Regions from separate parts of the Sporomusa rhizae genome, predicted to be linked through region 2. Evidence: riboswitches for the same ligand, from Rfam matches in the RefSeq annotation. Region 2 holds a riboswitch; each other region holds the start of a gene.
What was found. Region 2 has a riboswitch for thiamine pyrophosphate ahead of thiC (phosphomethylpyrimidine synthase ThiC). Riboswitches for the same ligand answer to the same signal wherever they lie in the genome.
Positions count from the first base shown of each region.

Region 1: it holds a riboswitch for thiamine pyrophosphate, as region 2 does, so the genes downstream of both, thiS (sulfur carrier protein ThiS) here and thiC (phosphomethylpyrimidine synthase ThiC) in region 2, are expected to answer to the same signal.
Region 3: it holds a riboswitch for thiamine pyrophosphate, as region 2 does, so the genes downstream of both, thiT (energy-coupled thiamine transporter ThiT) here and thiC (phosphomethylpyrimidine synthase ThiC) in region 2, are expected to answer to the same signal.

Region 1 covers NZ_CP156925.1:2,899,776-2,907,678, reverse strand. Annotated here, with positions in the region: gene dnaG (DNA primase) at 202-2,013, shown strand; gene rpoD (RNA polymerase sigma factor RpoD) at 2,070-3,179, shown strand; tRNA gene SRRS_RS13685 (tRNA-Asn) at 3,243-3,318, shown strand; tRNA gene SRRS_RS13680 (tRNA-Ile) at 3,369-3,443, shown strand; tRNA gene SRRS_RS13675 (tRNA-Glu) at 3,522-3,596, shown strand; tRNA gene SRRS_RS13670 (tRNA-Val) at 3,670-3,745, shown strand; gene SRRS_RS13665 (tRNA (adenine(22)-N(1))-methyltransferase TrmK) at 3,944-4,633, shown strand; gene SRRS_RS13660 (Nif3-like dinuclear metal center hexameric protein) at 4,624-5,742, shown strand; TPP riboswitch at 5,819-5,928, shown strand; gene thiS (sulfur carrier protein ThiS) at 5,987-6,187, shown strand; gene SRRS_RS13650 (thiazole synthase) at 6,191-6,976, shown strand; gene thiH (2-iminoacetate synthase ThiH) at 7,029-7,903, shown strand, end outside.
Region 2 covers NZ_CP156925.1:1,902,612-1,910,514, forward strand. Annotated here, with positions in the region: gene SRRS_RS08510 (carbonic anhydrase) at 1-181, opposite strand, end outside; gene SRRS_RS08515 (hypothetical protein) at 365-892, opposite strand; gene thiC (phosphomethylpyrimidine synthase ThiC) at 902-2,206, opposite strand; TPP riboswitch at 2,261-2,358, opposite strand; gene SRRS_RS08525 (hypothetical protein) at 2,368-2,544, opposite strand; gene SRRS_RS08530 (ATP-binding protein) at 2,678-4,576, shown strand; gene SRRS_RS08535 (response regulator) at 4,604-5,323, shown strand; gene SRRS_RS08540 (CDC48 family AAA ATPase) at 5,512-7,629, shown strand; gene SRRS_RS08545 (2-oxoacid:acceptor oxidoreductase family protein) at 7,727-7,903, shown strand, end outside.
Region 3 covers NZ_CP156925.1:3,938,129-3,946,031, reverse strand. Annotated here, with positions in the region: gene SRRS_RS18700 (amino acid permease) at 1-1,155, shown strand, start outside; gene thiT (energy-coupled thiamine transporter ThiT) at 1,221-1,871, opposite strand; TPP riboswitch at 1,933-2,035, opposite strand; gene SRRS_RS18690 (thiamine diphosphokinase) at 2,082-2,798, opposite strand; gene SRRS_RS18685 (helix-turn-helix domain-containing protein) at 3,033-3,596, opposite strand; gene SRRS_RS18680 (D-serine ammonia-lyase) at 3,987-5,333, shown strand; gene SRRS_RS18675 (RidA family protein) at 5,414-5,791, shown strand; gene SRRS_RS18670 (DUF5058 family protein) at 5,810-6,508, shown strand; gene SRRS_RS18665 (hypothetical protein) at 6,532-7,212, shown strand; gene SRRS_RS18660 (amidohydrolase family protein) at 7,205-7,903, shown strand, end outside.

The DNA.
Region 1 (7,903 bases), 1.0 Mb from region 2:
TATTGAATAATAATTACTAAATAAAAAAATGCTAAAGGAAAAGTAAAATTACTATTATGAACAACTTTATATCATTTGCTGGCCTTTGGCAGGAATATTATTTTTTATGTAGAATTAAGTCAAATGCTGGAACATTTTGCATATCGAACAAATTTGAATCACAGCAGGAAAATTTGCTCATTGCCTGGATAAGGTGAGTTTATGAAGGATGCAGTTTTCGATGATTTTATCGATAGATTGCGCTCAGAGAGTGACATTGTAAGTGTTGTTTCTGATTATGTCGCGTTAAAAAAGAAAGGGAAAAATTATTGGGGTTGCTGCCCTTTTCACAATGAAAAAACTCCTTCGTTTTCGGTTACACCGGACAAAGGTTTTTTCTATTGTTTTGGTTGTCAAACCGGTGGTAATGTTTTTAATTTTTTAATGAAGGTTGAAAACATTACTTTTTTTGAAGCAGTTAAACTGTTAGCCAAAAAATTAAATATACCCTTACCGGAAAAAGATAAAACACCATTGGAGCTAGCCAGAGAGCAGGAACTTGCCAAACTATATCAAGTTAATGAGCTGGCCGTTGATTTTTTTCATGCATGCTTAACAAAAACCAAATTTGGCAAACCTGCACGAGAATATTTGGCAAGCCGTGGTATTTCAGCTGAACATATTAGCTTTTTCAAATTAGGGTTTGCGCCACCATTATGGGATAAACTATCTCTAGCATTTAGTAAACGGGGCATAGATCTCGACATTTTATTAAAATCAGGATTATGCGCTGCGCGCACGTCGGGTGAAGGTGTTTATGACCGGTTCCGAAATCGGATTATGTTTCCGATAAGGGATGTGCGTGGGCGGGCAATTGGTTTTGGCGGCAGGGTTTTAGATAATTCTCAGCCAAAATACTTGAATTCGCCAGAAACTCAGCTTTTTAATAAACGGCATGTTTTATATGGGTTCGATAAGGCTTACAAGCATATCCGTGAGTCTGGTCAAGTGATTATCGTCGAAGGCTATATGGATGCTTTAACACTGTATAGTCACGGAATCAAAAATGTAGTGGCATCACTGGGGACAGCTTTTACGCCGGAGCAAGCTAGAAACCTAATAAAACTTAATGCAGAACTATTGTTTTCATATGATACTGATGCTGCTGGTCAAAATGCTACTGTGAGAGCGTTAGCTACAGTGCGTTCCATGGGGGCTGCGATTAAAGTAGTATCAATGCCTGATGGTAAGGATCCGGACGAATTTGTTAGAAAGCATGACAGCTCAGCTTTCCAAGAGCTAATTGCGTCTGCTCAGCCATTGTTAAATTATCAACTGGATCAGGCATTAAAATCAGATGATTATACTACAGTTCAAGGGAAGATTGCTGTTGTCGGTAAATTGGCGCCTATCCTGGCTGAGGCTGAAAATGCTGTAGAAGTAAATGCACACATTACTAGGCTGTCTCAAGTATTAACTGTGGATGAAAGCGCTTTACGTACTGAAATTACAAAATATATAGTTCAATCCAAAAAGGATAAAAATGTAAAAAACGGGAAAACTATAAATATTGCATTATTATATAAGCAACCAGCACCGGCTGTAGTTCAGGCGGAACGGCAACTTATTAGAATGATGTGCGAAGATTTATCGCTTATCCCTTATGTTTTTTCTCAAATTTCTCCGCAAGAAATACAAGGGGTTTTACAGCAAGAGATAATTAATTTAATATTTAATGCGTATAATATGGAAAAAAATATTACACAGACCGACCTAAATACAATAGTTAATAACCTGAGTGAGAAAGCAAACAATGAATTTTCACATATTATGTTGATGGAAATACAATTACAGGATGTAGTTAAATCAGTAGACGATTGTATCAAAACAATTAGGCTGGCACATTTAACTACTTTGTATGAACAACATCGGTTGATGGCCGATGAATTAGAACGCATGGGGGATAGTAGCTTTCTGCAGGAACTGGCGGAAAGTCAGCGAATTAAACATGAAATTAGTAAATTGCATCATTAACAAGCAAGTAAGGATATACCAACTATCGTCAATTACCAGGGGAAGGGGGGAAAACTATGGCCGATAAAAAAAATGCACCGGTTGAACATGTGAATGAACTTCTACACAAGGGTAAAAAACGCGGTGTACTAACGTATTCTGAAATTATGGATACAATGCAGACTGAAGACATGAGTCCGGATGAAATTGATGATATGTATGAAATCTTTAATAACAAAGGTATTGAAATTGTAGATGAAGTTCCAGACGTTGAACTTATTGAAGGCCCAGATATGTCTGAAATTGAAGAAACGGCCGAAGAAGAAGTAGATATAGATCTCACCATTCCTGAGGGTATTAGCATTGATGATCCTGTCCGTATGTACCTCAAAGAAATTGGCCGGGTTCCGCTCTTGACAGCTGATGAAGAAATTAAACTGGCCAAACGTATGGAACAAGGGGATGAGGAAGCAAAGCGGCGACTTGCTGAAGCTAACTTGCGTTTGGTAGTTAGCATCGCGAAACGGTATGTTGGCAGAGGTATGCTATTCCTTGATTTAATTCAAGAAGGAAATTTAGGCTTGATTAAGGCTGTAGAAAAATTTGATTATAACAAGGGATATAAGTTTAGTACGTACGCTACTTGGTGGATTCGTCAGGCAATAACCAGGGCTATCGCTGACCAAGCCAGAACTATTCGTATTCCAGTTCACATGGTAGAAACCATAAATAAGCTAATCAGGGTATCACGCCAACTTCTGCAAGAATTAGGCCGTGAACCATCTCCGGAAGAAGTAGCTAAAGCTATGGATGTTAGCGTAGAAAGAGTACGGGAAATCATGAAGATTGCCCAAGAGCCAGTCTCCCTAGAAACGCCAATTGGTGAAGAGGAAGACTCGCATCTAGGTGATTTTATTGAAGATCAGGATGCCCCGGCTCCTGCTGAAGCAGCATCTTTCATGTTGCTTAAAGAACAGCTGGAAGAAGTATTAGAAACACTAACTCCACGTGAGGAGAAAGTATTGCGCCTTAGGTTTGGTCTAGACGATGGTCGCGCTCGTACACTGGAGGAAGTTGGACAATATTTTGGCGTCACCCGTGAGCGCATACGTCAGATTGAAGCTAAAGCTCTTAGGAAACTTCGTCATCCTAGCCGCAGCAAGAAATTGAAAGATTTTCTTGAATAAAAACTAAATAAAGCACTTGACGTAATAGAGACATTGTTTTATAATAATCAACGTTGGCGATATTCCTCGATAGCTCAGTTGGTAGAGCAATCGGCTGTTAACCGATCGGTCGTAGGTTCGAGTCCTACTCGAGGAGCCAGATAAGTTTATTAAACAGGCTTTCTTCGGAAAACCTGTTTTAGTTCTTTAGGGCCTATAGCTCAGCGGTAGAGCAGCCGGCTCATAACCGGCTGGTCCCTGGTTCGATCCCAGGTGGGCCCACCATTTCGTTGTTAGAAATTCGATATACGACATTCGATTATTAATGTTAAGTACGAAAGTCTAAAGTCGAACATCAATTATGGCCCGTTGGTCAAGCGGTTAAGACACCGCCCTTTCACGGCGGTATCAAGGGTTCGATTCCCTTACGGGTCACCATCTTTGATATTCGATGCTCGATTTTAGACATTCGATAAAACATTTCGAAAGTCAAAAATCGAACTTCGAATACGGGCGATTAGCTCAGCTGGGAGAGCGCCTGCCTTACAAGCAGGATGTCGGCAGTTCGATCCTGTCATCGCCCACCATAAAAACCTGCGAATATATTCGCAGGTTTTTTGCTGTCTTGAACCGTTAACTTTAGCTGAAAAGGCAACTTTTATATCGCACGCTGCATTAGTTATCGCGCAAGCCGTGTATACATATTTCGAGGTTTTAGACTATTAACAGGATTTTTTATCCATAGACCGAAATACTATCTAGGATGATAGGAGGAATTATAATATATGAGACTAGGAGAACGGTTACAGACAATTGCGGACATGGTTCCTGAAGCTTCCATTTTAGCTGATATAGGTACTGACCATGCATATTTACCAATATACCTTGTCGAGCAAAAAAGAGTTAGTCGGGCAATTGCCGGAGACATTCATCACGGTCCATTTCTTTCAGCCAAAAATGCTGTTGCTGACACTCAATTGGAACAATATATTGCCGTACGTCAAGGCAATGGTCTTGATGTTCTTAATCCCGGGGAAGCGGATGTTGTCGTAATCGCTGGAATGGGAGGAGCTAATATTATTGACATTCTAAGCTCCCGTCCGGAAATAACCGCAAAGCTAAAGCGTGTTATTCTACAACCTATGATTGCGGCGTCGCTCGTTAGAATTTGGCTGTATAAAAATAATTGGAAGATTGTCGCTGAAGAACTAGTAGAAGAAGAGGGTAAAATGTATCAAATTATCGCGGCGGAACCAGGAACTGACTGCCAGATCGAAGCTGTACTATACGAGATTGGTCCGCTGCTCTGGAAGAATAAACATCCTTTGCTAAAGCGTCATATTCAAGAGCTGCTCAGGCATTTGCGTGGCGTACTATCGGCAATGGCAGATAGCAAGGAAGCTGTTAACTCTGAAAAGTATAAAGCTTTTACTAAAAAACTAAACGATTTGGAGGATAAAATGTCATGCCTATAAAGTGCCGCGCCCTTATGGCTGAACTTGAAAAATTAGCGCCAAAGCATCTGGCTGAAGAGTGGGATAACGTCGGTTTGCTTGTAGGAAATCCTGAGCAACTGATACATAAGGCTATTGTTGCTTTAGATGTTGATGGGGACGTTGTTGATGAAGCATTGACAGTGGGTGCTGATATGATAGTTGCTCATCACCCCCTGATCTTTAAAGGCATTAAGAACATCAGAGCGGATTTGCCATTAGGCAGCTTATTAACAAAGTTGATTAAAAACGGCATTGCCGTATATGCCGCACATACTAATCTGGATAGTGCTCCCGGGGGAGTTAATGATATCCTGGCGCAAAAGTTAAAACTAACAGATATCAAAGCATTGACGTCAGTACATCAGGATAAACTTTGCAAATTAGTAGTATTTGTTCCTGTTTCTCATGTTGAAAAAGTAAGAATGACCATGTCGGAGGCTGGGGCTGGTCATACAGGTAATTACAGTCACTGTTCGTTTGCAACAGAGGGGATAGGATCATTTCTTCCGTTAGCGGGGACTAATCCGTACATTGGCAAAACAGGTTCCCTTGAATTCGTGCCGGAGTATCGATTAGAAACCATAGTGCCTATGCATTTAAAGACTCAAGTTATTAATGCCATGATAGCCGCACATCCTTATGAGGAAGTCGCTTATGATGAATATTTGCTGCTAAATTCAGGGGCAAGCTATGGTTTAGGTCGTATAGGAGGTCTTGCCGAACCCGTAAGTCTTGAGATGTTTATTGGTCAAGTAAAAGCGGCACTAAATATTACCGCGGTGAAAGCAGCCGGATCCGTTACCACCAAGATTACCAAAGTGGCAGTATGCGGCGGCAGCGGTGCAGATTTGATCAAAAACGCGGTTAACGCCGGTGCGGATGTACTGATAACTGGCGATGTAAAATATCATGAAGCCCAACAAGCTGTTGCTGAAGGCTTAGCGATTATCGATGCAGGTCATTTTGCTACCGAGCAACCTGTAGTAGAATGTGTCGCCTCCTACTTAGCAAATTTTATAAGTAAGAATGGCTATAGTATAGAAATTATTGCTAGTGCCTCAAATAGAGATATATTTACAGTTTATTAACAAATTTGCCCAAATAAAAGCTTATACCAATTTTGACGATTATTTCAGTATGCTATAAAATAGTAATAAATAAATATTGAGTGACCGAGGGAGCTCATGTTATGGGCTGAGAGTGGAACTAGTGAGTTCCTGACCTCCATACCTGATCGGGATAATACCTGCGGAGGAAGGTCGTGTATAATAATGCGCGTCATTACCATTCGGGGGACGTGTTTTTTATTTTTTTAAAAGGAGGAATTCCCCCATGCTATTAATTGTAAATGGTAAAAAAATCATCGGCGCAGAAGGTATTACTATAGCCGAACTGGTTGGTCAAGAGGGTTTTAATCCTGAAGTGGTTATCATCGAATACAACGGTAACATCGTCAGAAAAGAAGACTGGCAAACCGTTGTATTACAACAAGAAGACTGCCTTGAGGTAGTTAGTTTTGTAGGAGGAGGCTGACCTATGAAAAAAAATCCAGTGAATGACATTCTACAAATTGGTGAAACAAAATTAACTAGTCGGTTATTTTTGGGAACAGGGAAATTTGCATCTAATACACTTATCCCAGAAGTTGTAAATGCCGCTGGAGCACAGGTTATAACGGTGGCATTGCGGCGAGTAGACCTCGATCACAAAGAGGAAAACATTGTTACTTATATACCTAAGCACTGTACATTATTACCGAACACATCTGGCGCTAGAAATGCTGAAGAAGCTATTCGCATAGCTCGTTTGGCCCGAGCTGCCGGGTGTGGCAATTGGATCAAAATTGAAGTTATTTCCGATAACCGGTACTTACTGCCTGATAATATGGAAACAATTAAGGCAACTGAAATCCTTGCTAAGGAAGGCTTCGTTGTACTCCCTTATATGAGTCCTGATTTGATGGCAGCCAAACGTTTGGTAGAAGCTGGTGCCGCTGCTGTCATGCCACTTGGGGCACCTATTGGAACAAATCGTGGGTTAAAAATGAAAGAACTTATTAAGATACTAATCGAGGAAATATCATTACCCATTATTGTAGATGCGGGTATCGGCCGCCCTTCGGAAGCAGCCGAAGCCATGGAAATGGGTGCAGCAGCAGTTTTGGTAAATACAGCGGTAGCAACAGCCAGCGATCCCGAAGCAATGGCCGAAGCCTTTGGTTTAGCGGTTGCCGCCGGCCGTAAAGCTTTCTTGGCCGGACCTGGGGCTATTCAAGAATATGCAAACGCTTCGTCACCGTTAACCGGATTTTTAGATAAATAGAGCAGGTTAGTTAAGGATAAATAAATTTTCTTAGCGTGATTGGAGGGGAAAAATGAGCTTTTATCAAGAAATAGAAAAGTATCGGGACTGGAACTTTGCCGATACTTCTAATCAAATAACCGATGCTGATATTTCACGGATTATTGCAAAAGATAATTTAACAGTTTGGGACTATTTGACCTTACTGTCACCAATGGCTGAAAACCATTTAGAAGCAATGGCGCAGAAAGCGCATCGCCTTACTGTACAGCATTTTGGCCAAACGATATTGCTTTATACACCGCTTTACTTAGCAAATTATTGTGTGAATCAATGTGTCTACTGCGGTTTTCATGCGCATAATCAAATTGAGCGCAAAAAACTATCGCTTGAAGAAGTTAAAGCCGAAGCAAAAGCGATTGCCGCCACTGGCTTAAAACATCTTCTAATTCTTACCGGTGAATCACGATACCATTCTTCGGTGGAATATATTAGGCAATGCGTAGACATATTAAAAGAATATTTTACCTCTATCAGCATTGAAGTATATCCACTCAATACGGAAGAGTATAACGTGCTAATTGAAAATGGCGTGGACGGTATGACAATCTATCAGGAAACATACCATCAAAAAGTATATGCCGAGCTTCACCCCGCAGGTCCTAAACGTGACTACCATTATCGGCTTGATGCTCCTGAACGTGCATGTCAAGCCGGCATGCGCAGTGTCAATATTGGTGCGTTGCTTGGTCTTGATGATTGGCGCAGAGAAGCATTTTTTACAGGCATACACGCAGATTATTTACAACGTAAGTATCTTAATATTGAAATAAGCATATCACCACCGAGAATGAGACCCCATGTCGGTGGTTTTCCGCCCAAAGTTATTGTCAGTGATAAAAACCTTGTTCAATATGTGCTTGCATTTCGTCTGTTCATGCCGCGAGG
Region 2 (7,903 bases):
GGTCAAAAATTATTTCCGGGGGAATACGGGAGTCAGAGCAGCCTAGTATTACTGCAAAAGGGTCTTGCATGTTTATCAATTGGGATCTTCTTTGTACTCCTACGTTATTTTTTGCATAGCGCTCTGTGACATATCTTTTATTCCCTTGGATGAGTTTTTCTAGTGCATGATAGGCATCCATAAGTATCCTCTCCTTACCTAGTTATTGTTTTTTGATGAAGATAGTGAATTGCCGATCGCTTATATAAAAAATGACGTTGCAAGTATTTGTAAAAATAAAATCAAAATACTTGCAACGGCCAGTGTGAATTTTAGTATAGTTTATTTTACAAGGCTGATTGAAGTTGGTTTTTTTCTATATGTATCAAGGAGAAATCCGGCTGTCTGGTTCTTGGCAGGCAAATAAATAGCCTAAGTCCTTCAAAATTAGGAAGAGCAGCTCAGCATTGATAAATTCGACAGGCTTCTCATAGCTAAGGGTAAAAGAGTGACCGCGGTATGTGGCTAAGCTGACTTTGCCGGCTTCATCGGAATAGAATTGTTGATGTCGAAGCCGTGAGCGCATAGAAGCTAATAATTCGACTGTGCGCGTATACTCGGGAGGAAACTGCCAACTGCTCATGTGCTGCCGCAAAAGGTCAAGTGATTTATCGATGCATTCTAAAATGGCAGGAAAGAAGACAAAGGTTATATACCAAGGGAAATAATTACTATTCTTTGTTTGAGAAAATTGGCGCTCAAAATGGAAATACTGCCGGCATCCAATCATGATATCCAACATGTTTTTAATATATTTCAACCTGAAGTCGTCAGGGGTGTACTTTTCACATATAGTTGCCAACAAGGAACGGTAATCTTTAATCAAGTCATTAAATTGATAAAATGTAGTCATTGCAGCACCTTAGTCCGCAAGAACTAACTGTTCCCCGTTTAATATTTTTTTCATATTTTTCATGGGACACATCTTTCCGCACATAGTGCAGGTGTCTTCACATTCTGGGATAGATTCCTCCCTGTATTTACGGGCTTTTTCCGGATCGATTGCTAAGTCAATCATTCTTTTAAAATCAACATCGGCGCGGGCTGTGCTCATTTGATTATCCCAGTCGCGCGCTCCGGGGATGCCTTTGGCAATGTCTGCTGCATGGGCGGCAAGGCGTGAGGCGATGATTCCCTCTTTCATATCGTCAAGGTTAGGCAGACGCAAATGTTCAGCCGGTGTCACATAACATAGAAAGTCAGCACCGTTAGCGGCTGCAATCGCCCCGCCAATTGCACTTGTAATATGATCATAACCTGGGGCAATATCGGTTACTAATGGACCAAGAACATAAAAAGGAGCACCATGGCATAATTTTTTCTCTAAAAGTATATTGGCGGCAATCTCGTTAAGCGCTATATGTCCAGGCCCTTCTATTATGACCTGAACATTTTGCTGCCAGGCATGTCTGGTGAGCTCGCCCAATGTAATCAACTCTTCCATTTGGGCGGCGTCTGTTGAATCATGAATTGAACCCGGGCGGCAAGCATCACCCAAGCTTAAAGTAATATCATATTTTTCACAGATAGCAAGCAGCCGGTCATAATACTCATAAAACGGATTTTCCTGGTTGTTTAGCTCCATCCAGGCAAATAAGATCGAGCCGCCGCGGGAAACAATGTTGGTGAGACGTTTGTTTCTTTTAACCCGCGCAGCTGTTGCCCGGTTCATGCCGCAGTGAATTGTCATGAAATCCACACCGTCTTCGGCATGCCTCTCGATAACTGAAAAAAATTCGTCAACCGTGATATCTTTTAAATCTTTGTCAAGCATACCTACTACGTCATACATAGGGACAGTACCGATCATGACGGGGGATATATCGAGAAGTTTACGGCGGAATTCCCGAGTTTTGCCATAACAGCTAAGATCCATAATGGCATCTGTTTTTAGGGCGATGGCCTTTTTGGCCTTGTCTAACTCTAATTCGATGTTATAGCAGTCTTTGGAAACGCCTAGATTGACATTGACCTTGGTACGGAGTTTTTCGCCGACACCAATAGGCATAAGATTGGTGTGGTTGCGGTTCGCCGGAATAACAACCTTGCCACTTGCCACCAGGTCACGCAAATTTACAGGGCTAATGTTTTCCTTGCCGGCAACAATGCGCATTTCTTTGGTGATTATGCCTTTTTTGGCAGCATCCATTTGGGTAGTGAAACTCATATTTTCCCAGCCTCCTTTTTTATATTAGTCATAGAAGAGATGGGACCAGCTTTTGATATAAGAAAAAAGCTTCCCTACGGTGGTATTAACCACATCAGGTTTAGAGGGTTGGAGTTTACTCCTCTCAGCCGTGGGCACCCCTAGCTATGAACTAATTAATACTAGAGCTCAACTTTTTTTGCGTATTCAATAAAACTCTGAAGTAATGTTTTTAACTCTTTGATGATTTTTTGTCCTATTGATGGAGGGGAATGGCTGTCAGCAGAGTCAGCCTGGCCAGTGGCAGGCAATTTTTTATTAGCAGGAGAATGCTGTGTAGCAGGCTTGTTTTGCAACATTATAATCCTCCTATAAAAAAAATATATGGAAAAAATTGTATTTAAAATATATAATAAATAATGTCGAGTTATCAGTCAATCAAACAACAAAAAAAATTAATAAGTAAAGTAAAGTAAATGCAAGGTGATTTTTATGAACTCTCTCCCACTTGTACTTGAAAGTCTCAAACATGAAATTAATGTAGGCACTTTAAGCGAGCTGGAGGCCGAAGGAGAGCCTTTATCGTATATTAACCTTCCGCCTAAACGGCTTGCTCAGGATATTGCCAAATTAACTGCTGCTATTATTAACTCCTTAAAAGATGACACATTTGCACCGCTTAAAGTGCATGTTAGTTGGATAAGCAAAGTCAGACTTGAACAAGGGTTCAGATTACCGGAGATTATGGCCTTTCTTGAGCACTATGAAAAAGCTGTTAAGGATGCCATGTCACTATATTTAAAGAATGAGCTGCCTATTCTCAATATATTCCGGCGGGATTTTGATTCTTTACTTGATAGGGTAAGAGTCCATTTGACCGAATACTTTTTTATTCTTTATGAGGATACTGTTTTCAGGCAGTTTGAACAGCTCAGGACTATTAATGAGATAACTACCCGTATGACCTCTTCCATGAATATTAATGACGTATTAGATTTTATTGTATCAAGTGCAATGCGGTTGTTTAAGGCTGATTGCGGCAGCATTCTCTTAACAGGTCAGGCTAACGAATGGAAAACGCCTATTGCCACAGCATGGTATCAGCCTGATTCGCCGGTTTTTATCTCCGAAACGGTACTAGATACTGTAACCCAGAAAGTTATAGAAATAAAATCTGGCGAAGCGCTGTCGGAACGCCTGATTAATGTTCTGCAAAACGAGCAGCTTTGCAGCGTAAAAGCTATTAGATTGTGCTTTCAGGATTTTTTAATTGGCATATTGGCAATAGGATTTCGTTCTGCCTGCAAATCTACTCCGATTGAGCAAACATTGTTTGCGACTTTTGCCAACCATGCATCTATTGCTGTGTATAACGCTCAGCTGTATGGCGATGCTGACAGCAAATTAAAGCAACAAGTCCATGCAGTAACAGTGCTCTTAGAACAAAAACGCGCTATTATGCAATGTATGCGGGAAGGAGTTGTTGCGATAAATACTGATGGATACATCAATATAGTAAATAGTGAAGCCGAACGATTGCTAAATATACCCACCGATCTTATTGGCAAATACATTTTAGACGTTCTGCCTAATTCGAGGCTGCCTATTGTGGTTAAGACCAGACAGGCAGAGTATGACCAGGAACAAGAGGTTGGGGATAAGGTTATTATCACCAACAGGGTGCCGATTATAGTCGATGGTGAAGTCATAGGGGCTTTGGCTACTTTTCGCGATAAAGAAGATGTTAAAGTGTTGGCAGAAGAAATAATTGGACTACAAAGCCTGCTGGATTCGATGCGGGCCCAATCACATGAATTTGCCAACAAGCTGCATGCCATATCAGGGCTTATACAAATGAAACAATACGATAAAGTGGTAGAACTCATTACTCTAATGTATAAAAGTCAACAGGAGTTTGTTAGTTTCATCGTTAAACGAATTAAAGACCAGGCTACAGCTGGCTTAATTATCGGAAAAATCAGTCAATCAACTGAACAGGGAATTTCTTTGCGGCTGAATTCCCGCAGCAAGCTTGAATCTCTGCCGCCGGTATTTGGCAGTCTGGCCATGGTAACTGTGTTAGGTAACCTGATTAGCAATGCTATTGATGCAGTGCAGGGCCTGCCAAGTGAACGTAAAGTTATTAATGTTTATATTTATCAAGGAAAAAAGTATTTAACTATAAAAGTAAGCGATTTTGGGCCAGGCATTCCTGAAGTTTACAAAAACAAAATATATCAGCGAGGATTTTCTACTAAACGGGGAAGCCGCGGGGTTGGTTTATATCTTGTAAAGAAAGAAGTAGCTATAAGTGGCGGAAAAATAACTGTTCAGTCCCAAGAAAGCCAAGGGAGCATCTTTAGTGTAAAGATACCAATTCGGGGCATCTGAAGCCTTAAGTTAAAGGGAGGTAGAATCATGGCCATCGATGTTGTTATCCTGGAAGACGACCCAATGGTGCTAGAACTTCACCGGCAGTATATAACCCAGATGAAGGGATTTAGGTTAGTAGGTCAGGCGAGTGACGGGGAGACCGGCTTTGAGCTTATTGCCCAGATAAAACCACAGATAGTAATCTTGGACGTCTATATGCCTGGGCTGAACGGAATAGAGTTATTGCGGCGCATCAGGGCGACCGGGATTAATACCGACGTTATTTTAGTGACGGCCGCTCATAACTCAGAGACTATTCAACAGGGAATACAGTATGGTGCGGTTGATTACATCATAAAACCCTTTACATTCCAACGTTTTAAAAAAGCTTTAAAGAACTACCAGAAATATGTCTTTAAAATTAAGAATATTCAGCGAATGTCACAAAAAGATATTGACGTCTTAAAGGGAGATACATTTAGTGAAAATATTGCGAGTTGCCTTGAAGATTTGAAGGACAACATTCCTAAAGGCTTGGACAAGGCTACTCTGGATTCGGTGTTAGGGATAGTGGAAAGGCAGTCTGGCTATTTCAGCGTTGCCGATATTGCCAAACTTGTTGGTATATCAAGAGTTACAGTGCGTCGTTACTTAAACTATCTATGTGATAACGGTTGGCTGAAGGGAATTTTATCGTACGGGCCTGTAGGCAGGCCGCTTCACAAGTACATGAAAGATGATGCATTTTCCGGTAAGATTAGTTAAAAAAGCTAGTGTAGCAGTAAAAAGGCCGCTACACTAGCTTTTTTATCGGAATCCTGTATCGGTAAACAATGAATTTTAATTACAAAAATATCCTTATTTACCATATAGTAGTCAAAATATAAGCATGTCATTATAATAAAAATTGTAATAAGCTTCCACTGAGATCATCTAGAGGAGGATAATCAAACATGGCAATTACCCTATCCTTTAGAGTAGCAGATGCGATGCCGGAAGATGTCGGTCAGGGTTATGTCCGCATCGATAATGCCGAAATGGATAAGCTTGAAGTCATCATTGGTGATATTGTAGAGATTCAGGGCAGGAAGACGACAGTAGCAAAAGTAGTCCCCTGCTTCACCCAGTTTAGAGATAAAAACCTGGCGCAGCTGGAATCTATTATTCGGGAAAATGCCGGGGTGGGAATTGATGAGCGGGTCACTTTGAAAAAGGCAGTGCGCCAACCGGCTCAGAGTCTAGTTTTAAGTCCGCTTGATGTTACCGTAGATTTTAGTGATGCTCAGGATATTCAGCATCTGGAACGCATGCTGAGTGGATTGCCGGTGATTATCGGTGACAAAGTGAAAGTGCGTTTAGCTGGGGCACAAAATCAATTCTTTACAGTTCTTGGTACAGCCCCCCAAGGTCCGGTAATTATAAATTCCGGCACAAAGATTAAGGTTACACAGGCGGATGCATCTGAAGACAGGAAGTTCCGGGCGTCATACGAAGATGTAGGCGGTTTGGATAAAGAACTGCAGCGCGTGCGAGAGATGATAGAACTGCCGCTTAAATATCCGGAAATATTTCGCCATCTTGGTGTAGAGGCTCCTAAAGGAGTACTGCTTTACGGCCCGCCAGGTACAGGTAAGACATTGATGGCCCGGGCAGTAGCCAGTGAAACTAATGCCGCATTTCTACATGTAAATGGCCCGGAGATTATTAATAAGTTTTACGGGGAAAGTGAAGCGCGCCTGAGAGAAATTTTTGAAACAGCACAGCGTCGGGCACCGGCAATTATTTTTATCGATGAGATTGATGCAATTGCCCCAAAACGTACAGAGGTAATCGGTGATGTGGAAAAACGGGTAGTAGCTCAGCTCTTAGCGCTAATGGATGGTTTGAAAAACCGGGGGCAGGTTATCGTAATTGCCGCAACCAACGTCCCGGATATGGTTGATCCGGCACTCAGGCGGCCAGGGCGCTTTGACCGTGAACTGTCAATAAATCCGCCTGACAGGCATGGAAGATTACGAATATTAAAAATACATACACGGGATATGATGGTCGATTCCGGTATTGATTTAGAAAAACTGGCCCAGATAACTCATGGCTTTGTAGGTGCTGATTTAGCCATTTTGTGTAAAGAAGCCGGGATGAATGCGGTACGGCGCCTGCTACCTAAAATAGACTTTATGGCAGGTGTAACCGAACAAGATTTAGCCAGTCTAACGGTTACCATGGATGACTTCTATAACGCATTCCGGGAAGTCGAACCAACTGCCACCAGAGAATTTTTCTCTGAACGGCCTAATACCAAATGGGACCATGTAGGTGGTCTTGAAGATATTAAAGATAAATTACGGACATTGGTGGAAATGCCTATTCAACACCCGGAATTGTTTAAAGAAGCGCGGTACACCATGCTAAAAGGCATATTGCTGACCGGTAAGCCGGGAACAGGCAAGACACTCTTAGTAAAAGCGCTGGCCGGCTCAAGTGAGGCACACTTCATAGCGGTAGATGCCGCCACCCTCAATTCCAGGTGGTTTGGAGAAGCCGAAAAGGGACTCAGACTAATCTTTAAACGGGCCAAGCAAATAGCCCCTTGCCTACTCTTCTTCGACGAAATTGATGCCTTAGCTCCTGTAAGGGCTGCATCAGACAGAAGTGGTGCTGACCGGCTGGTAAGTCAACTATTGTTAGAACTAGACAGCCTGATGGACAATTCCAATGTTATTGTAATCGCAGCTACAAACCGGCCTGATAGGGTAGATCCTGCGCTCATGCGGCCAGGCAGATTCGATTTTATAGTTGAATTACAGCTGCCAGACAAACAGGAGCGCTACGAAATATTTAAGATTCATACCTGCAAGTTGCCATTGGCTGATGATGTTGATTTAATCGCTCTGGCGGACAGAGCAGAGGGAGCTGCAGGTTCCGATATTGAGGCCGTTTGTAAACACGCTTCGATGCTTGCGCTTAAACGATCTGTTAGTAAACTGCAGAACCAAACCAATCTATCCGGCACTTTCCTGGTAATGGGTCAGGATTTTGGCAATGGTCTGCGACAAATATTAAATAAATAACGGCATTTTTGCCTGCGGGGGTGATGATCAAAAAACGGTATCGGTGGTTCTGACGGTCACCTGTAGTTAATCTCAAATAGTAAAAGGGGGAGAGACAATGACACTGGCGGTTGCTGTTGACGCCAAGATGCAGGAAGTTACTGTATGGACAAGGGGGGTAACCTTGGCCAAGGAAGCTCGTGACACTGCTACTTTGCTCGCTAAAGCAGGTAGCCTCGAAGGTAAGTATAACCAGTTCTTTGATAACTATGTTGACCTGCCTGACCGGATTGGT
Region 3 (7,903 bases), 2.0 Mb from region 2:
GGCTCTTTTGCAACTTATGCCCATAAGTATATTAGTCCTTGGGCGGGATATCTGACGGCCTGGTGTTATTGGTTTTTGTGGGTTACAGTAGGAATGTCAGAGGTTACGGCAATTGGAATTTACATGAATTATTGGTTTCCCACGCTGCCGCAATGGCTGCCGGCGCTTGTTGGCGTGGCGATTATTGCGATGGCTAACTTAGTTTCTGTTAAATACTACGGTGAATTCGAATTTTGGTTCGCGCTCATTAAAGTTGTTACGATTGTGGTTATGCTGGTAGTGGGACTAGCGATTATCTTTTTGGGTATTGGTAATGCGGGCCAACCTGTGGGGATTGCCAATCTTTATATTCATGGAGGATTTTTCGCTGGCGGTTGGGAAGGATTCCTGTTTGCACTATGCCTGGTAACGGCTTCTTACCAGGGGGTTGAACTTGTCGGCATAACTGCTGGTGAGGCAGAAGATCCTAAAAACACCTTGCGTAGAGCGATAAAAAATATTATCTGGCGTATTTTAATTTTCTATGTCGGAGCTATATTTGTTATTGTAGCTATTTATCCTTGGAACCAGATCGGCACGATCGGCAGTCCTTTTGTGTTGACGTTCGCAAAAATCGGGATTACTTCGGCAGCCGGTATCATTAACTTTGTAGTTCTTACTGCCGCAATGTCCGGTTGCAATAGCGGTATATACAGCGCCGGGAGAATGCTTTATACGTTAGCAGAAAACGGGCAGGCGCCAAAATTTTTCGGAAAAGTTTCAAGTGGTGGCGTTCCCAGCAATAGTATTAAAATCACCATCGCTTGCTTAGTAATCGGAGTCTTTTTCAATTATATCTACCCGAATTCAAAACTATTTATTTATATTTACAGCGCCAGCATTCTGCCTGGCATGATTCCGTGGTTTGTACTATGCATTAGTCAAATTAAATTTAGAAGGAAATGGGAAAAGGAAATGGATTCGCATCCATTTAAATCATCGCTATTTCCGATTAGCAACTATATAACAATTATCTTTTTATTCTTAGTCTTAATCGGAATGTGGTTTAATAGTGACACGCGAGTATCATTAATTGTTGGCATAGTTTTTTGTGCGATTATCACAATATTCTATTATGCGCTTGGTATTGGAAAAAGAAACGAAACAGCTGGATAAATGAAGTCAGGCAGTGTTCAAGTAAGAGAAAATCCGCATGATGTATGCACGCGGATTTTTTTGTTTTATTTATAATTATCGCTGACTAACGGTTGACGCCTAATCGTCATTTCAATTCGCTCAATAGGCAAAACTCGCATTAAAACAAGGCAAATAATGCATTCTACACCTAGATAGCTGGCGTTAAACAGGAATGAATACAGATACGGTGAAACCCCTTGTGGTGCATAGCTGGCAAAAAACACGATACCGGAAATGAAATGAAACAAAAACCGACCAATAATACCGACGACTGTTCCCACCAGATATCGGCCTTTAAAATATCCCGCCAAGCCTAAAGCCATAAAGGGCAACGGATAATCAAACAACACCTGTACCGGGTGCAAGATAAAGGGGTCTTGGATCAAATTAATCATGCCATACAAAAAACCGGTGAGATATCCGGTTTCTGCGCCATAAAAAAATGCTATAAGAAGTATAGGAATCATACTGCCCAGAGTTACACTGCCACCTTGCGGCATATGGTATAGTTTAAATGCATGCAGAATAGCGGCCAGAGCAAGTGCTAGACCGATATGAGCCATCATTCTTGCGCTGAAATTAACCTTCTTCATTCGCATCAATGCCACGACTAATAAAATAACACCCGCCAGAATCAGTATCGTAGTCGGACTTGCTGCAATCGTTGCTATGTTGTCGACAAAGGTACCCTTCATATCTTTACCCTCCAATAATAAAAAATTTAAGCCGCAACCAATTGTAGGTTTGCGGCTTTCTCTATTATTCAAGTCGCTTCCCTACGCTGGCATTATCCAGATCAGGTTAAGGGTTAATGAAATAATACTCATCTCTCAGCCCGTAGGCACCCCTAGCACATATGTCATTTTATTCCACTATAACACTATTTTATGCACAGGACAAGTAATTTATAAATGTTTATACTGCAAATAGACTCCCAGTAAACCTTTACCCAGTGAAACAAATACTTCCTGGCAGTTGACTAACGGCTGATTGCTAATTGCGTAGGGCAGGGTGCGCTTAAGTTCTGCGTTTTGTAACGGCCAGCGCACGCCGGCAATAGTAACACCTAAACAGCGGTTTGATAGGGAAATCAGGGATATGACGTCAGGCATTACTTCTGTTTTTATTTTTACATTATCCTGACCTGATAAAAAAAACAAGACTTCAGATTCATCGGCGGCAATACTTTTGATGCCAAGCTCTTCATAACCGGCTAGTGATTGTATGTTGCCAAAAGCATGGTCAAACCGTCCTCCCCATATCCCGGTGATAATTGCGGTAGTCGTACCATATATTTCTTTCGCTCTAAGCAAAGCAAGCTGGAGATCAGTATAATCCTTATCTTCCGGATAAATCTCAACCGGTACACCCAGACTTCTCCCCCATGCCCAGGCTTCAGGATTGGCACTGTCACCATCACCAATAATTCTGTCCGGCGTTATACCGGTTTGCCGGCAAATATGGATACCACTGTCGATACACCATATAGGCAGGCCTGCTGCCAGCGTCGAAAACCATCTATTTTCCGGCGGCCTGCCGCCGGCTGTCATCAGCAGCGTTGTTTTTGGGAATGATTTTTTAAACGTAAGCTCAGTTTGTGGTAGTTTTAAACTTTGTATCATCGATTACACCTGTCCAAATTCCAGTATTTCAAGATGCTTATTTCACCTTTATTGCTTTATTATCCTTCTTTATTCCGATGTATTCGGAGTTGGTAAATTGTATCGCATTTAAAATCACATCCATAGCATGAGGATGATCGCTTACGAAATGAAGCACCTGAGATCCATATATATTTGGTTCTCAGGTGCTTTATTGTGAGGCAATGAGTAATGGCCTTCTGCCTTGGTTAACAGTTAAAAATCCGGCGGAGTTACGGCAAAGATTACGTCGGCATTGGAGCTGTTGTCATTTTTCCACATATGACGTGAGCCGGGGGGGATTTTTACACTATCACCTTTTTCGAGTGTTTCCATGGAGTCCTCAAGATAAAGTGTAACAGTACCAGACAATACGTAGGCAATTTCCTCTCCTGTATGGGATAAAGGAATCTCCGAGGATTGGGCATGAGGAGGGATAGTCATTAAAACCATTTCAATTGCTCCGCTTAGATCTGGGGAAAGCAGTGTATATTCCCAATTACTATGCGGAAATATGATTTTTTTGCGATTGTTGGCACGGGTAATTAATTTATCAACATTTGCAGGTTCAGTAAAAAGACTAAAAAGGGGTATATCCAAAGAAACTGCAATCATACGAAGCGTATTAAGTGATGGATTTGCAAGTCCGCGTTCAATTTGGCTTAACAATGAAGGCGTAACATTTATCCTTTCAGCCAATTGACGTAGGCTAAGGTTTTTACTAGTTCTTGCAGCAGCAATTCTTTGTCCAAGTTCGACACTGTCGTCGGTATTTTGCATGTAAGTATATTCTCCTAACAAGATTTTATTGTGTTCAATACAATTTAATATTATCAAAACTTGTATTATTTAACAACCATGTATAGCGAGTTTTCTTTATTAAATTAGTATGGTGACTTATATAGGTTGATTATTAACCAAAATGCTATTTTTGTCTTTTAAAATCTAGTATAAAGATGAATTTTAAAATATTACAAATAAAGAAAAATTTTATTTTTTATACTATTGCAAATAGTAGGGACATGATGTATATTAAATGTGATTAAACAATTCAATCACATTTAACTAATGTAAAATATAATTAAATATGGTTGAAAGTTTTATGGAAAGACATTGATAGTTGATGACCGCAATATCTGATTTACTTAAACTGAATCATCGGAGGGCTATATGAAAAATTCTACTGTTTTGGAGAAAAAAATCGAAGAATGGAAAGCGGAGTTCCCACTTATCGAGGATTTGATGAGTACCCGCGAGGTATTTTGGGTGAATCCGCTTTATGGAAATAAACAAGAAGAATCTCTTCATTCTATTACGGAAAAAGATATTCAAGATGCCGAAGCAAGACTTGCTAGATTTGCACCATTTATTATGAAGGCTTTTCCGGAAACTGAACAGAGTAATGGCATCATTGAATCTCCTCTTGCGTTCATTCCGAACATGCAGCAAAAACTTAGTGAATTATGCGGCTTAAACATTCCAGGAAAATTATGCGCAAAATTTGATAGTCATCTTCCAATTTCCGGCTCAATAAAAGCGAGGGGAGGCGTGTATGAAGTACTCTATTTGGCAGAAGCCATTGCAACGAAACATACTAACTTATCGTGGACAGATGATTATTCAATATTAAAAAATGATGATTTTCGAAACCTGTTTCAAGAATACACAATTGTTGTTGGCTCTACGGGAAATTTAGGTTTGAGCATTGGAATTATGGGGGCAGCACTGGGATTTCGAGTAGTTGTGCATATGTCTGTGGAGGCGAAGCAATGGAAGAAGGATATGCTTCGGAGTAAAGGCGTAATTGTAGTTGAACATACTGCTGATTATTCTCAGGCAGTTGAAGCGGGGCGTAAAGAAGCCGAGCAGGATTCTAAGAGTTATTTTATTGATGATGAAAGTTCACGTCACCTTTTCTTGGGATATGCGGTAGCTGCTAAAAGATTACAGCAGCAATTAATAAATCTTAATATAGTTGTCGATGAAGAACATCCACTTATCGTACATTTACCTTGTGGCGTTGGCGGAGGGCCTGGGGGTGTTACTTTTGGCCTGAAATCAATATTTAAAGAAAATGTTCATTGCTTTTTTGCAGAACCCACTCATTCGCCGGCAATGTTACTCGGTTTGATGACAGGTTTGCATGAAAAAATAGCCGTACAAGATTTTGGCATTGATAATCGTACTGCTGCAGACGGCCTAGCTGTTGGTAGACCCTCTGGATTGGTTGGAAGAATTTTGGAACGGGATATCGCGGGTGTATTTACTGTGCAAGATGAACATCTTTATCTGCTGCTAAAAATGTTAGCTGACTCCGAAAATAAGTTTTTGGAACCATCTGCTTTAGCTGGATTTTTTGGGCCTATGCAATTGATGGCAACGAAATCAGGCAGAAGATTCCTGAAGGAAAGAAATCTCTTAGATAAAATGCCTGGCGCTACACAGATAACTTGGGCAACCGGAGGAAGTATGGTGCCAAAAACGGAAATGGATAAATTTTACCAACAAGGTGTGTAAGTTGCTGAAATCGTACGTGTGCTTAAGGAAAAGCAGGGTATTAGAAATTTATACAAATAACTAGAAAGAAGGTTTGCAAAATGAAAAAAATAGTAAATACGGAAAAAGCACCAAAAGCAATCGGGCCATACTCTCAAGCTATTGCCGCCAATGGTTTTTTATTTGTATCTGGACAAATTCCGGTCAATCCTGCCACGGGTGAAGTTGCTAGTTCTATAAAAGAACAAACGCAGCAATCATTGGACAATATAAAGGCTATATTAGCTGCTGAGGGAAAAACATTAGCCGATGTCGTTAAAACCACTATTTTTATAAAAAATATGAATGATTTTGCACTTGTAAATGAAGTATATGGGACTGCTTTCGCTGAAAATCCTCCGGCCCGTTCCTGTGTGGAAGTTGCTCGACTTCCTAAGGATGTGTTGGTTGAAATAGAAGCAATCGCGTTAGTCAAGTAAAAAAAAGGGGGGTTATTTGTGGATTTAAAAACAGTTATGAACAGTCCGGGTATGTGGTTTGCTTCAAGCATAATAGTTATTGTGATACTGTTTCAAAGTCTTATTTATTTGCGTGAAGCGTTTAAAACAGCGGAAAAACTAAATATGCCCCGGGAAAAGTGTTATGCAGGCATGAGATCGGCAATGATTACAGCCCTTGGACCGGCGTTGGCTCCCGTCATCGTACTTCTTGCACTAATTGCTGTGGTAGGTGCACCTACTGCATGGATGAGATTAAATGATATAGGTGCTGCACGGACCGAATTGGCAATGATTACATTAGCCGCAAAAGTAATTGGGGTCGATCCTCAATCCGCTGCGTTTAATTTAAAAGCATACACGTATTCTTTATGGGGAATGGCGCTTAATAATATGGGGTGGATGCTGGTCGCTTTACTGTTTACGCCCCAAATGGGCGGTATGGTTACCAAATTAAATCAGAAATATGATCCTAAGTGGATAAAGTATTTAATGACAGGAGCAAGTGTAGGGTTATTTGCATTTTTGTTATCAGGGCAATTGGTTAATGCTAAAATTGGTAACTGGTATGCAGCGTTTATTTCCGCAGGCTTCATGCTAATAATATCTAGAATATTCAGAAAGTATCAAAGGCTGCAGGAGGTAGCGCTTGGTATTTCGATGATAGCAGGGATGATGCTGGCAACGGCGATATCATAAAATTCGGGCAAAGGAGAGGTACAATGAATAATGACAAGGTTGCTTTAAATTCGCGGTTGATAAAAATCGGAGCCGTGACATTGAGTGCGGGCATTATTGCGAATTTTGCTCCGGTAATCTATTTATGGATGGCATATGGAGAAATACCGCCCCTTGAGGATATTTTGAAAATATGGACGGTAGCGCTTGTAACTTTTGGTGTTTCGTGGCTGGTTCAACCACTTACCTTTTTTAGTATGTTGGGGACAAGCGGTTCATACATCGGCTGGTTAGCAGGCAGCGTTGCGGATCTAAGGTGTCCGGCAGTTACCATGGCCCAGAAGGTTTCTGGATATGAGGCGGGTACACCGGAAGGGGATGTTATCTCGACGATTGGTATTGCGGGGTCGGTACTGTTGTCTGTATCGGTAATTACTGTTTTTACCATTATAGGCGCGAATATTATTGAAATTTTACCGGCCTTTATCAAAGCGTCATTCAAAGTAATTTTACCCGCGGTATTTGGTGCAGTTTATGTGGAGTTAGCCAGCAAACACTTAAAAATGGGCGCAGCCACCATTCTAGTTGCATTGGGTTTTAGTTTTTTGGCGATTAAACTCGGAGTTCCTGGATGGCTCCTTAATATAGCTATCATCGGCGCAGGTATTGTGATTGCAAGAATCCAATATTTGAGTGAAGCAAAAAGGAGTGGGGCAAATGTTTGATTTGAAAATTACTAATGGATTAATCATTGATGGAAGTGGTAAAGCTGCTTTCCCCGGCGATATTGGGATAGTGAAAGATAAGATTGTAGCAATAGGGGATCTGAGTGCGCAGGACAGCGTCGAAACAATCAATGCCAATGGCAATATGGTGGCACCTGGATTTATTGATATGCATACTCATTCGGATTTGTCGTTTAAGTATGATAGACGCGCTAATAGCAAGCTTTTTAGTGGCGTAACAACAGAGGTCACCGGAAATTGCGGAATTTGTGTAGCTCCAGTTCGGGAAGAAAATAGACAGCTTTTAATTGATTACCTGGGAACCCGGCTTATTGGATCTATTCCGGTTAATCTGGAGTTGCCATGGACAAGTTTTAAAGAATATGTAAACTGGTTTGACGAAAATCCACCATCCATCAATCTTGCTCCACTCTTGGGTCAAGGTGTTGTGCGAATTGCAGTTATGGGATTTGCAAAAGGAATGCCCAATGCTGCAGAATTAAAGGATATGCAGCAAATTACTGATACAGCTATGTCGGAAGGAGCTCTAGGATTAAGTTCCGGTTTGGTATATCTTCCTGGTGAATATTCTTCGAAGGAAGAAATTGCGGAGTTATGTAAGATGATGATTCCTTATCAGGGCATCTATAGTACCCATATGCGCACGGAAAGCGATGGCATTATGGATGCA